3 regions of the Brenneria nigrifluens DSM 30175 genome follow, and region 2 is predicted to be linked to each of the others. Evidence: predicted binding sites of a transcription regulator. Region 2 holds the regulator's gene; each other region holds the start of a gene.
The links. Region 2 encodes PurR, which represses purine synthesis genes. Its sites were predicted from a motif close to CANGCAAACGTTTGCNTG; they were not measured.
Positions count from the first base shown of each region.

Region 1: a site for PurR is predicted at 1,307-1,324, ahead of purT (formate-dependent phosphoribosylglycinamide formyltransferase). Genes of this name have one in related genera too.
Region 3: a site for PurR is predicted at 1,915-1,932, ahead of purH (bifunctional phosphoribosylaminoimidazolecarboxamide formyltransferase/IMP cyclohydrolase). Genes of this name have one in related genera too.

Region 1 covers NZ_CP034036.1:2,648,057-2,651,337, forward strand. Annotated here, with positions in the region: gene EH206_RS12495 (S9 family peptidase) at 1-1,202, opposite strand, end outside; gene purT (formate-dependent phosphoribosylglycinamide formyltransferase) at 1,366-2,544, shown strand; gene EH206_RS12505 (bifunctional 4-hydroxy-2-oxoglutarate aldolase/2-dehydro-3-deoxy-phosphogluconate aldolase) at 2,610-3,251, opposite strand.
Region 2 covers NZ_CP034036.1:2,459,091-2,462,371, reverse strand. Annotated here, with positions in the region: gene cfa (cyclopropane fatty acyl phospholipid synthase) at 1-157, opposite strand, end outside; gene purR (HTH-type transcriptional repressor PurR) at 770-1,786, opposite strand; gene cydH (cytochrome bd-I oxidase subunit CydH) at 2,155-2,244, shown strand; gene EH206_RS11520 (C40 family peptidase) at 2,341-3,099, opposite strand.
Region 3 covers NZ_CP034036.1:4,494,231-4,497,511, reverse strand. Annotated here, with positions in the region: gene purD (phosphoribosylamine--glycine ligase) at 1-167, opposite strand, end outside; gene purH (bifunctional phosphoribosylaminoimidazolecarboxamide formyltransferase/IMP cyclohydrolase) at 185-1,774, opposite strand; rRNA gene EH206_RS21070 (16S ribosomal RNA) at 2,368-3,281, shown strand, end outside.

The sequences.
Region 1 (3,281 bases), 190 kb from region 2:
TTGAGCAACCGTTGCCGGCCGGTATCCATATTCAATTCAAAGAGCGAACTCGGGGTGGTCATGGACGCGTAGCCGTAGCGCAGCAGCGCGGTTTCCGGCGTTGGGTTATACGACAGCCAGGTAACGTAGCTGGCGTCATTGAAGGTGATGTTTTTCTCTTCCCGCGTCTGCCAGTTAATTTGCCGCAGGCTGGTAAGTCCCCGCTCCCTTTCCTCCACCACCAGCCAGTCGCGAAACAGCTCGAAACCTTCAATAACGCGCTGCTCCCGCGGCGCAATCAGCGTTTCCAGGCTACCTTCCCCTGCTTCCAGCGTTCGATACAGACCAAAGTTTTTTCCTTCCCGGTTGGAGCGCAGGTAAAAGGCGTCCCGATAGTGGTCGACGCCATACTCGTGATCTTTACGCCGGGGGATAAACACCTGCGGCGCGGCGTCATGGCGCGCCGCGTCGATCAGCAGCACCTCGGTTGTGGTGGTGCTGCTAAGGTAAACGATGATATAACGTTCCGAGGTCGTCTTGCCCAGGCTGACGTAATAGGTATCATCCTTCTCCTCATACACCAGTTCATCGGCCGCCGGATCGTTTCCCAGCCGATGGCGATAAACCTGATACGGCAATAAGGTTTGCGGATGTTTGCGCACGTAATAAAGCATGCCGGAGTCAGCCGACCACTCCGCCCCGGAGGAGACCTTTTCAATAACGTCGGGCAACCACTCGCCGCTGCGCAGATCGCGAAACCGAATGTCGTACTGCCGGCGGGACAGAAAATCCTCCGACAACACCAACAGCTGATTATCCGGGCTAACCTCCAGCGTCCCCAGGCTATAAAACTCATGATTCTCCGCCCGCTGATTGCCGTCCAGCAGCGTCTCCCATTCATCCGTCACGCTTTCGGGCTGGCGACGATAGATGGGATATTCTTTGCCCGGCTCATAGCGGCTCTGGTAACGGTAACCCTTTCTGACGTAGGGAACCGACATATCCTCCGATGGTATCCGGTTGACCATTTCGTCATACAACGACTGTTTCAGCCCGTCATAAGGCGCCATCACCTCGCGGCTGTAGCGGTTCTCCTGATGCAGATAGGCCAGCACGTCAGGATCGCTACGCTGGTCGTCGCGCAGCCAATAGTAGTTATCGATGCGTGTATCATTATGAACGGTCAGCGGATGGGGTCTTTTTGCTGCTTGCGGTGCTGTCATGTTATTCAGGTCCTTGGTTCGTGAATAAAAAGAGTGGCACGATTCCCGTCCGATGCCAAGTCACGGCGGCGTTTTCCCTACCGCGCCGCATGGCCTCGGATGCGTACGCAAACGTTTTCGTTTATACTGCGCCCATTTTTCACAACCATATCGGGTATAGGCTATGTTAACGATTGGAACAGCCCTGCGCGCCGACGCCACGCGCGTGATGCTGCTTGGCTCCGGTGAGTTGGGCAAGGAAGTCGCCATTGAGTGTCAACGTTTGGGTATCGAGGTGATCGCCGTTGATCGCTACGCCGATGCGCCTGCCATGCAGGTTGCCCATCGCAGCCACGTCATTGATATGCTGGACGGCGCGGCGTTAAAGGCGTTGGTTGAATCCGAACGCCCTGATTATATCTTGCCCGAGATTGAGGCCATCGCCACCGATATGCTGGTGACGCTCGAACGGCAAGGCCATCGCGTGGTGCCCTGCGCGCAAGCAACCCGCCTGACGATGAATCGCGAGGGCATTCGCCGCCTGGCGGCCGAAACGCTGGGCGTGCCGACCTCAAGCTATCGCTTTGCCGACGACGAAACCGGCTTTCATCAGGCGGTGGCGGACATTGGCTACCCCTGTATCGTCAAGCCGGTGATGAGTTCATCTGGCAAAGGACAAAGTCTGCTGCGGGAATCCGGTCAGTTGGATAAGGCCTGGCGCTATGCCCAGCAGGGCGGGCGCGCCGGCGGCGGGCGGGTTATCGTTGAGGGATTAGTCGATTTTGATTTCGAAATCACCCTGCTGACCATCCACGCGGTGGACGGTATTCACTTCTGCGCCCCCATCGGCCACCGTCAGGAGGACGGCGACTATCGCGAATCCTGGCAGCCACAGCAAATGAGCCCGCTGGCGCTGGAGCGGGCGCAAAAAATAGCCGCCGAGGTGGTAAAAGCGCTGGGTGGCTACGGGCTGTTCGGCGTGGAGCTGTTTGTCTGCGGCGACGAGGTTATTTTCAGCGAAGTCTCGCCGCGCCCCCATGATACCGGGATGGTGACGATGATCTCGCAGGATCTGTCAGAATTTGCCCTGCATGTGCGCGCCTTTCTCGGATTGCCGATCGGCGCCATTCGTCAATACGGCGCCGCGGCCTCCGCGGTGATTCTTCCGGAGCTGGATAGCCGCAACGTGCGCTATCAGCGGCTGGAGAGCGCCTTGCTCCCCCACACCCAGATCCGCCTGTTCGGCAAACCGGAAATCAGCGGCAAACGCCGGATGGGCGTGGCGCTGGCAAGCGCGCAAACCAGCGACGATGCCGTTGCGCTGGCGAAAAAAACCGCGGCGGCGGTGAAGGTCAGCGGTTAAGCTCTGTCGAGTCGGTATAAAGCCATCCGCGTGGATGGCTTTATACCGTCGGCAACCTTGTCTTATTATCCTTTCGCCCCGGCTACCGCTTCACGCGCCAGTTCGGTGATACGCGCATAATCGCCGCTTTCCAGCGCATCGTTCGGCACCAGCCAGGAGCCGCCGACGCACAGTACGCTTTTCAGCGCCAGATAATCACGGTAGTTGTTGGGCGTAATCCCCCCGGTGGGACAGAAGCGAATTTGCGCGAACGGCCCGGCGATCGCCTGTAACGCTTTAACGCCGCCGTTGGCTTCCGCCGGGAAGAATTTAAACTCGCGTAAACCGTAATCCATCCCCAGCATCAGTTCAGAGACGGTGCTGATCCCCGGGATCAGCGGGATGCTGCCCTCCGTTGCCGCCCGCAGCAACGGTTCCGTCAGTCCCGGACTGATGGCGAATTGCGCCCCGGCCTCGGTTACCGCGGCCAGCTGTTGCGGATTGGTTACCGTACCGGCGCCAACAATCGCTTCAGGCACCGCTTTGGCAATAGCGCGGATAGCGTCTACGGCGCAGTCGGTGCGCAATGTCAGCTCCAGAACGCGAACGCCGCCGGCAACCAGGGCTTTTGCCATCGGCACCGCATGTTCCAGCTTGTTGACCACGATAACGGGAACCACGGGGCCCGCCGTCAAAATTTGTTCCGCGCTCGTTTGCCAGTTTTTCATCAAGAGTTATCTCCAGTCATGCCCGCAGGC
Region 2 (3,281 bases):
CGCGTTTAAAAAAATCAGGATTCTTGACCTTGATATCAAAAGGGCGGGAACCGTTGATTTTTACATCGGCCATGTCCAGCATTTCACGCACAATCCGGGACCATGACGTATGATGACGGCCCAGTTCCTCGACATCCTCTACACATGATGAACTCATAATTTCTCCCTACCTTGCTGCTCGCGAAACACCCGCAAGGAAAGCATAGACAATTATTACCAATCGGTATCGGTGGGATCACCCATCGTCTACTCTCCGAATATCAGAGGAAAATGAAGAGAAAAAAGCCGGTACGCAAACACGTAGAGGCACTCATCCTAAGATAAATACGCAAACTCCCTATGCGCTTAACGCTCAAAGGATAGTGAATTAAATATATACCCGTCATACTTCAAGCTGCAGATGCGTTGGCTGCATTACTCGGCCCCTCCCTGGGCCTCACCCCGTTGGGGCCGCTGCAAGCAGCGTTCAAATCTGCTCCAGGCAGATTTGTCAGTCACCCGAATCACTTACTTGAGTAAGCTCATCGGGATTAAATGAGAGACATCCTGTCTCTCACCGCAGGCCAGCCGTTAGCTGGTCAAATTCGTTCCCGACGAATTTGTCCTTCCCTTGCCGCCTTCCTGCAACTCGAATTATTTAGGGTAAAAATTATGATTGTCGTGCTAAAAACTGCTGTTCAGTTTATGACTGCTTCGGCCAAGGTACAAGTATAAATTGGCCGAAGCATTGTTGGCGTGGCGCGCGTTTCCGTTCTCAGGAGTAACGTCGTTAATCGCGGAATGGGCCGTCGGCCACGGAACGGCGTTCGATAAGGGCGGGGTGTACCTCAATGGTCTGTGCGTCTTCCCTCTTGCTGGTGATGCGGTCCAGCAACATGGCGAAAGCCGATTGCCCCAGCCGTTCTTTAGGCTGATGGATGGTGGTCAGCGCCGGGGTGAAAAAGCGGGAATGGCGGATATTGTCGTATCCGATGACCGAAATATCCTGGGGAACGCGCAGCCCCAGCTCATCGGCGGCGCAGATTGCCCCCATAGCCATAATATCTCCGCCGCAGAACACCGCCGTCGGCCGGTGTTTTTGCGCCAGAATCTGATGCATCGCCTTATAGCCGGATTCAGGCTCGAAATCTCCCTGCACGATCCATTCATCATGAATCTGAATATTGGCGTCGTTCAGCGCTTTTAAAAATCCAAGATAGCGCCCGCTGCCGGTATTCCGTTCCTGAATGCCGGGAATGGCGCCGATATCCCGATGGCCGCGCTCTATAAGGTAGCGGCCCGCCATATAGCCGCCCTCAAAGGCGTTATCAATAATGGTATCGGTAAAATCGCTGTGGGCCTGCCCCCAGTCCATGACCACCATCGGAATGTTGCGATAGTCTTTCAGCATGCTGAGCAATTCAGGCGGGTATTCGGCGCACATAACCAGCAATCCATCGACGCGTTTTTGGGCCAGCATGGAAAGATAGGCGCGCTGTTTATCGAGATTGTTATGTGAGTTACACAAAATCAGCGTGTAACCTTTGGCGTAACAGCTGTTTTCGACGGCTTCAATGATTTCAGCAAAGTAGGGAGCTTCGCTTGAGGTCGCCAGCAAACCAATGGTTTTGGTGTGATTGACCTTAAGGCTGCGGGCGACGGCACTGGGTGAATAGTGTAATTCCTTGATTGCCGTCCTGACGGCGGCCCTGGTCTCTTCGGCGACGAAACGTGTTTTGTTGATCACGTGCGATACGGTTGTGGTAGAAACGCCAGCACGTTTTGCCACATCTTTGATCGTTGCCATGTAAAAATGACTCCTGAAGCGACTTACTTACAGTCGTAAGTATATTGTTAATCGTTTGCCTGCGTTTAATGTTCTCTTTCCAGATAAAAACAGGGTTTCAGAAGGAGAATGCCGAATGTTACACCTGAAGGGGCAAGGCTGGCGTTTTTCGACCGATACACCCATACGCGGCCTGTCGTCAGACAGCGGATTTTGTCCGATTTGCCACTAAAGTGGAAGCGGTAATTTATACTATTAGCGAGACGCCGGTATGAGATTTTTTTCTCAAACTATGAAAGACTGTCAATCGCAATACGCAGTTTTACCCTGAAGTTTGGACGGTCGATACTTTCTTTTGATAATTGGTGTGCGCGAAAAAGGAGACGCCTATGGATACTGACCTGAAAATATCGTTGCTGGCTACCATCGGCGCGCTGGCGATGATCTTGATATTCAGCTTTGCCGCCGTACTGAATTAACGGCCCTGGGCCGAGTCTCTTTTTTATCTTCACGGACAGGTTTAAAGCGTAAAACCTGTCCGCATTCTCTCCGCGCAGGCGTTGGCCCCTAGCCGGTTAACGAACGGTCTGGGGAGTGACCACGCGGCGTGCGCCGACATAGTGCTCCCGCCAGTAATCTTCGCTCAGTTTACTAATACGAATATCCGCGCCGCTACGCGGCGACTGAATGAATTTTCCGTTTCCCAGATAAACCCCAACGTGATCGGCCGCGCCGCGATTGTTGATGCGGAAGAACACCAGATCGCCGCTTTCCAGCTCGTTTTTGCTAATCGGCGCCGCATCGCGCAGGTGGTACATTTCATTCGCCGTGCGCGGGATAGCGATTTTGACCACGTCTTTATAGGCGTAATAAACCAGACCGCTGCAGTCAAAGCCGGTGAACGGCGATGCCCCTCCCCAGCGATAAGGTTTACCCATCTGGCCCATCAGCTTATTCATCGCCGTTAATTTGGCATGTTGAAAGCGTTTTTTATGCGCTTCGCTTAGCGTCAATCCTTTTCCCGTTTTGTCTTGCCGCGCGGCTTTGGTTTTGGAATGGGCGGAGTAAAGCCTGTGGCGGGTTTCCGGCGGCAATTTTTTGAGGTTTTTTTTAACCAGCGCCGGCGTACTGCCCGTCGTTCTTGACGGCGCCTGCTGCCGTTTATGTCTGGTGGAGCGGGGGGTTTTAGCGTTATCGGCGGTTGCAATGACTTTGACGGTAGCCGTTTTTTTACTCTTTTGCGGCGCCAAATCCGGCGTATACGGGGCCGCCTGCGCCAAATTCACCAACAGGTGGCTGAAACATAATATAAAGAGGCCGGTAAATAAGCGCATGATAGCAACGAGCGGTAATAGTCCTTAAATCGCCGATACGCACAGTATTCCCGAAAACGACATTATAAAACAGTGGGAATATCTCCTTTCTTCATACAAAATAGTGAAAAAAAGTTAATGGTGGTTTTTTCGGTGGATTTATCGTCACTGGCGCGGTGAATTATCATCCAATAAGGCCGTGC
Region 3 (3,281 bases), 2.0 Mb from region 2:
AACCCCGGTATATCGGTTGCCGCGATATCGACGTTTGTCAGCGTCGGCTCCAGTGCGCTTCCCGCGTTACCCGGCGCCACATAGACGCGGTCCGTCAGCGGAGACTGGGCGGCTTTCCAGGCCAGCGCATGTTCGCGCCCGCCATTGCCAATAATTAAAATATTCATCTCGGTCGGTTCCTGGATTAATGGCGGAAGTGGCGCATATCGGTAAAGATCATCGCGATGCCGTGTTCGTTGGCGGCGGCAATGACTTCATCGTCACGGATAGATCCGCCCGGTTGGATCACGCAGGTAATGCCTACGGCCGCCGCGGCGTCAATGCCGTCGCGGAAGGGGAAGAATGCGTCGGACGCCATGGCTGAACCTTTGACCTCCAGCCCTTCGTCAGCGGCCTTGATACCGGCAATTTTGGCGGAGTAGACGCGGCTCATCTGGCCGGCGCCGATGCCGATGGTCATATTGTCGCGGGCGTAGACAATGGCGTTGGATTTTACGAACTTGGCCACCTTCCAGCAGAACAGCGCATCGCGCAGTTCCTGTTCGTTGGGCTGACGCTCGGTCACCACGCGCAGTTGCGATGCATCGACCATGCCCAGATCGCGCTCCTGTACCAACAGACCGCCGTTTACGCGCTTAAAGTCCAAACCGGGAACGCGTTGTTGCCATGCGCCGCTGATCAGAACACGCACGTTTTGTTTGGCCGCGGTAACTTTTAACGCGGCGTCGCTGACGGATGGCGCAATAATCACCTCGACAAACTGACGGCTGACGATCGCCTGTGCCGTCTCTTCGTCCAGCTCGCGGTTGAAAGCGATGATGCCGCCGAAAGCAGAGGTCGGGTCGGTTTGGTAGGCGCGCTCATAGGCGTCGAGAATCGAGTCGCCAATCGCCACGCCGCAGGGGTTGGCATGTTTGACGATGACGCAGGTGGCTTCGGTGAACTCTTTTACACACTCCAGCGCGGCGTCGGTGTCGGCGATATTGTTATAAGACAGCGCTTTGCCTTGTAATTGCCGCGAAGTGGCGACGGACGCTTCCGTTACGTTTTCTTCTATGTAGAAAGCCGCCTGCTGGTGGCTGTTTTCACCGTAGCGCATATCCTGTTTTTTAACGTAGTTCAGATTCAGCGTGCGCGGGAAACGGCCTGACGGTTTATCCGTTTCGCCATAATACGGCGGCACCAGCGAACCAAAGTAGTTGGCAATCATGCTGTCATAGGCCGCGGTGTGCTCAAATGCCTTGATAGCCAGATCGAAACGGGTTTCGTAAGTCAGCGAACCGCCGTTGGCGTCGATTTCACTAATAATGCTCTCGTAGTCGCCGCTCTTGACCACGATGGCGACGTCTTTATGGTTTTTGGCCGCGGAGCGCACCATGGTAGGCCCGCCGATATCGATATTTTCGATGGCGTCTTCCAGCGTGCAGTTTTCACGGGCGACGGTCTGGGCGAAGGGATAGAGATTCACCACAACCATATCGATCGGCTGGATATCGTGTTGGGCCATAACGGCGTCATCCTGGCCGCGTCGGCCGAGAATGCCGCCATGGACTTTGGGGTGCAGGGTTTTAACGCGTCCGTCCATCATTTCCGGGAAGCCGGTGTAGTCCGATACCTCGGTGACCGCCAAGCCGGCATCGGCCAGCAAACGGGCGGTTCCGCCGGTTGAAAGAAGCTCAACGCCACGTTGGGACAGAGCCTGAGCAAATTCGACAATACCCGCTTTGTCAGAAACGCTGAGCAAAGCGCGGCGGATAGGACGACGTTGTTGCATGATGATGTTATCCCTTGGATTTGATAATCATTGAAGAGCGGTACGTGAATATCGTCTTTTATGACGCATGATGGCGAGATAAAGAGAAATATTCAGTTAGCGTTCACAGAAATACGCTGGTTTTAACGCGGGAGAATTGTAGCGAAAACGTTTGCGTGATGCTCGTCAAATTTTGATCATATCCCGCTCTGTGGATAACTTTGTGTAAAAAAGGGTATAAGGCCGGGTTTTGCTGTGGAATGCAGCAATCGACCATTTTTATGCGAAATACCTGTTGCGGCCTGCGCAGAACGCCCTATAATGCGCCTCCACTGACAGGGCAACGGCGGCAACGCGGTTGTGATGACGGTAGGAAGCCAGGCAATAATCACTTGACTTCACAGCGGAATTGCATAACATATGCGGCCCGCGCCACGGCGTAACGTGGCACTGCTCTTTAACAATTTAATCAGACAATCTGTGTGGGCACTCACAAGACGATATCCGCAAACGATATAAAAAGTCTTGAAGAGTGACTGACAGTAAATTCATTACGAATAAACAGTTATAAATTCTTTGAGCATGCTATTAACTTAGCGAATCAAACAAATCTTAAATTGAAGAGTTTGATCATGGCTCAGATTGAACGCTGGCGGCAGGCCTAACACATGCAAGTCGAGCGGTAGCACAGGGGAGCTTGCTCCTTGGGTGACGAGCGGCGGACGGGTGAGTAATGTCTGGGAAACTGCCTGATGGAGGGGGATAACTACTGGAAACGGTAGCTAATACCGCATAACCTCGCAAGAGCAAAGTGGGGGACCTTATGGCCTCACGCCATCGGATGTGCCCAGATGGGATTAGCTGGTAGGTGGGGTAAAGGCTCACCTAGGCGACGATCCCTAGCTGGTCTGAGAGGATGACCAGCCACACTGGAACTGAGACACGGTCCAGACTCCTACGGGAGGCAGCAGTGGGGAATATTGCACAATGGGGGAAACCCTGATGCAGCCATGCCGCGTGTGTGAAGAAGGCCTTCGGGTTGTAAAGCACTTTCAGCGGGGAGGAAGGCAACAAGCTTAATAATCTTGTTGATTGACGTTACCCGCAGAAGAAGCACCGGCTAACTCCGTGCCAGCAGCCGCGGTAATACGGAGGGTGCAAGCGTTAATCGGAATGACTGGGCGTAAAGCGCACGCAGGCGGTCTGTTAAGTTGGATGTGAAATCCCCGGGCTTAACCTGGGAACTGCATTCAAAACTGACAGGCTAGAGTCTCGTAGAGGGGGGTAGAATTCCAGGTGTAGCGGTGAAATGCGTAGAGATCTGGAGGAATACCGGTGGCGAAGGCGGCCCCCTGGACGAAGACTGACGCTCAGGTGCGAAAGCGTGGGGAGCAAACAGGATTAGATACCCTGGTAGTCCACGCCGTAAACGATGTCGACTTGGAGGCTGTGGTCTTGAACCGTGGCTTCCGGAGCTAACGCGTTAAGTCGACCGCCTGGGGAGTACGGCCGCAAGGTTAAAACTCAA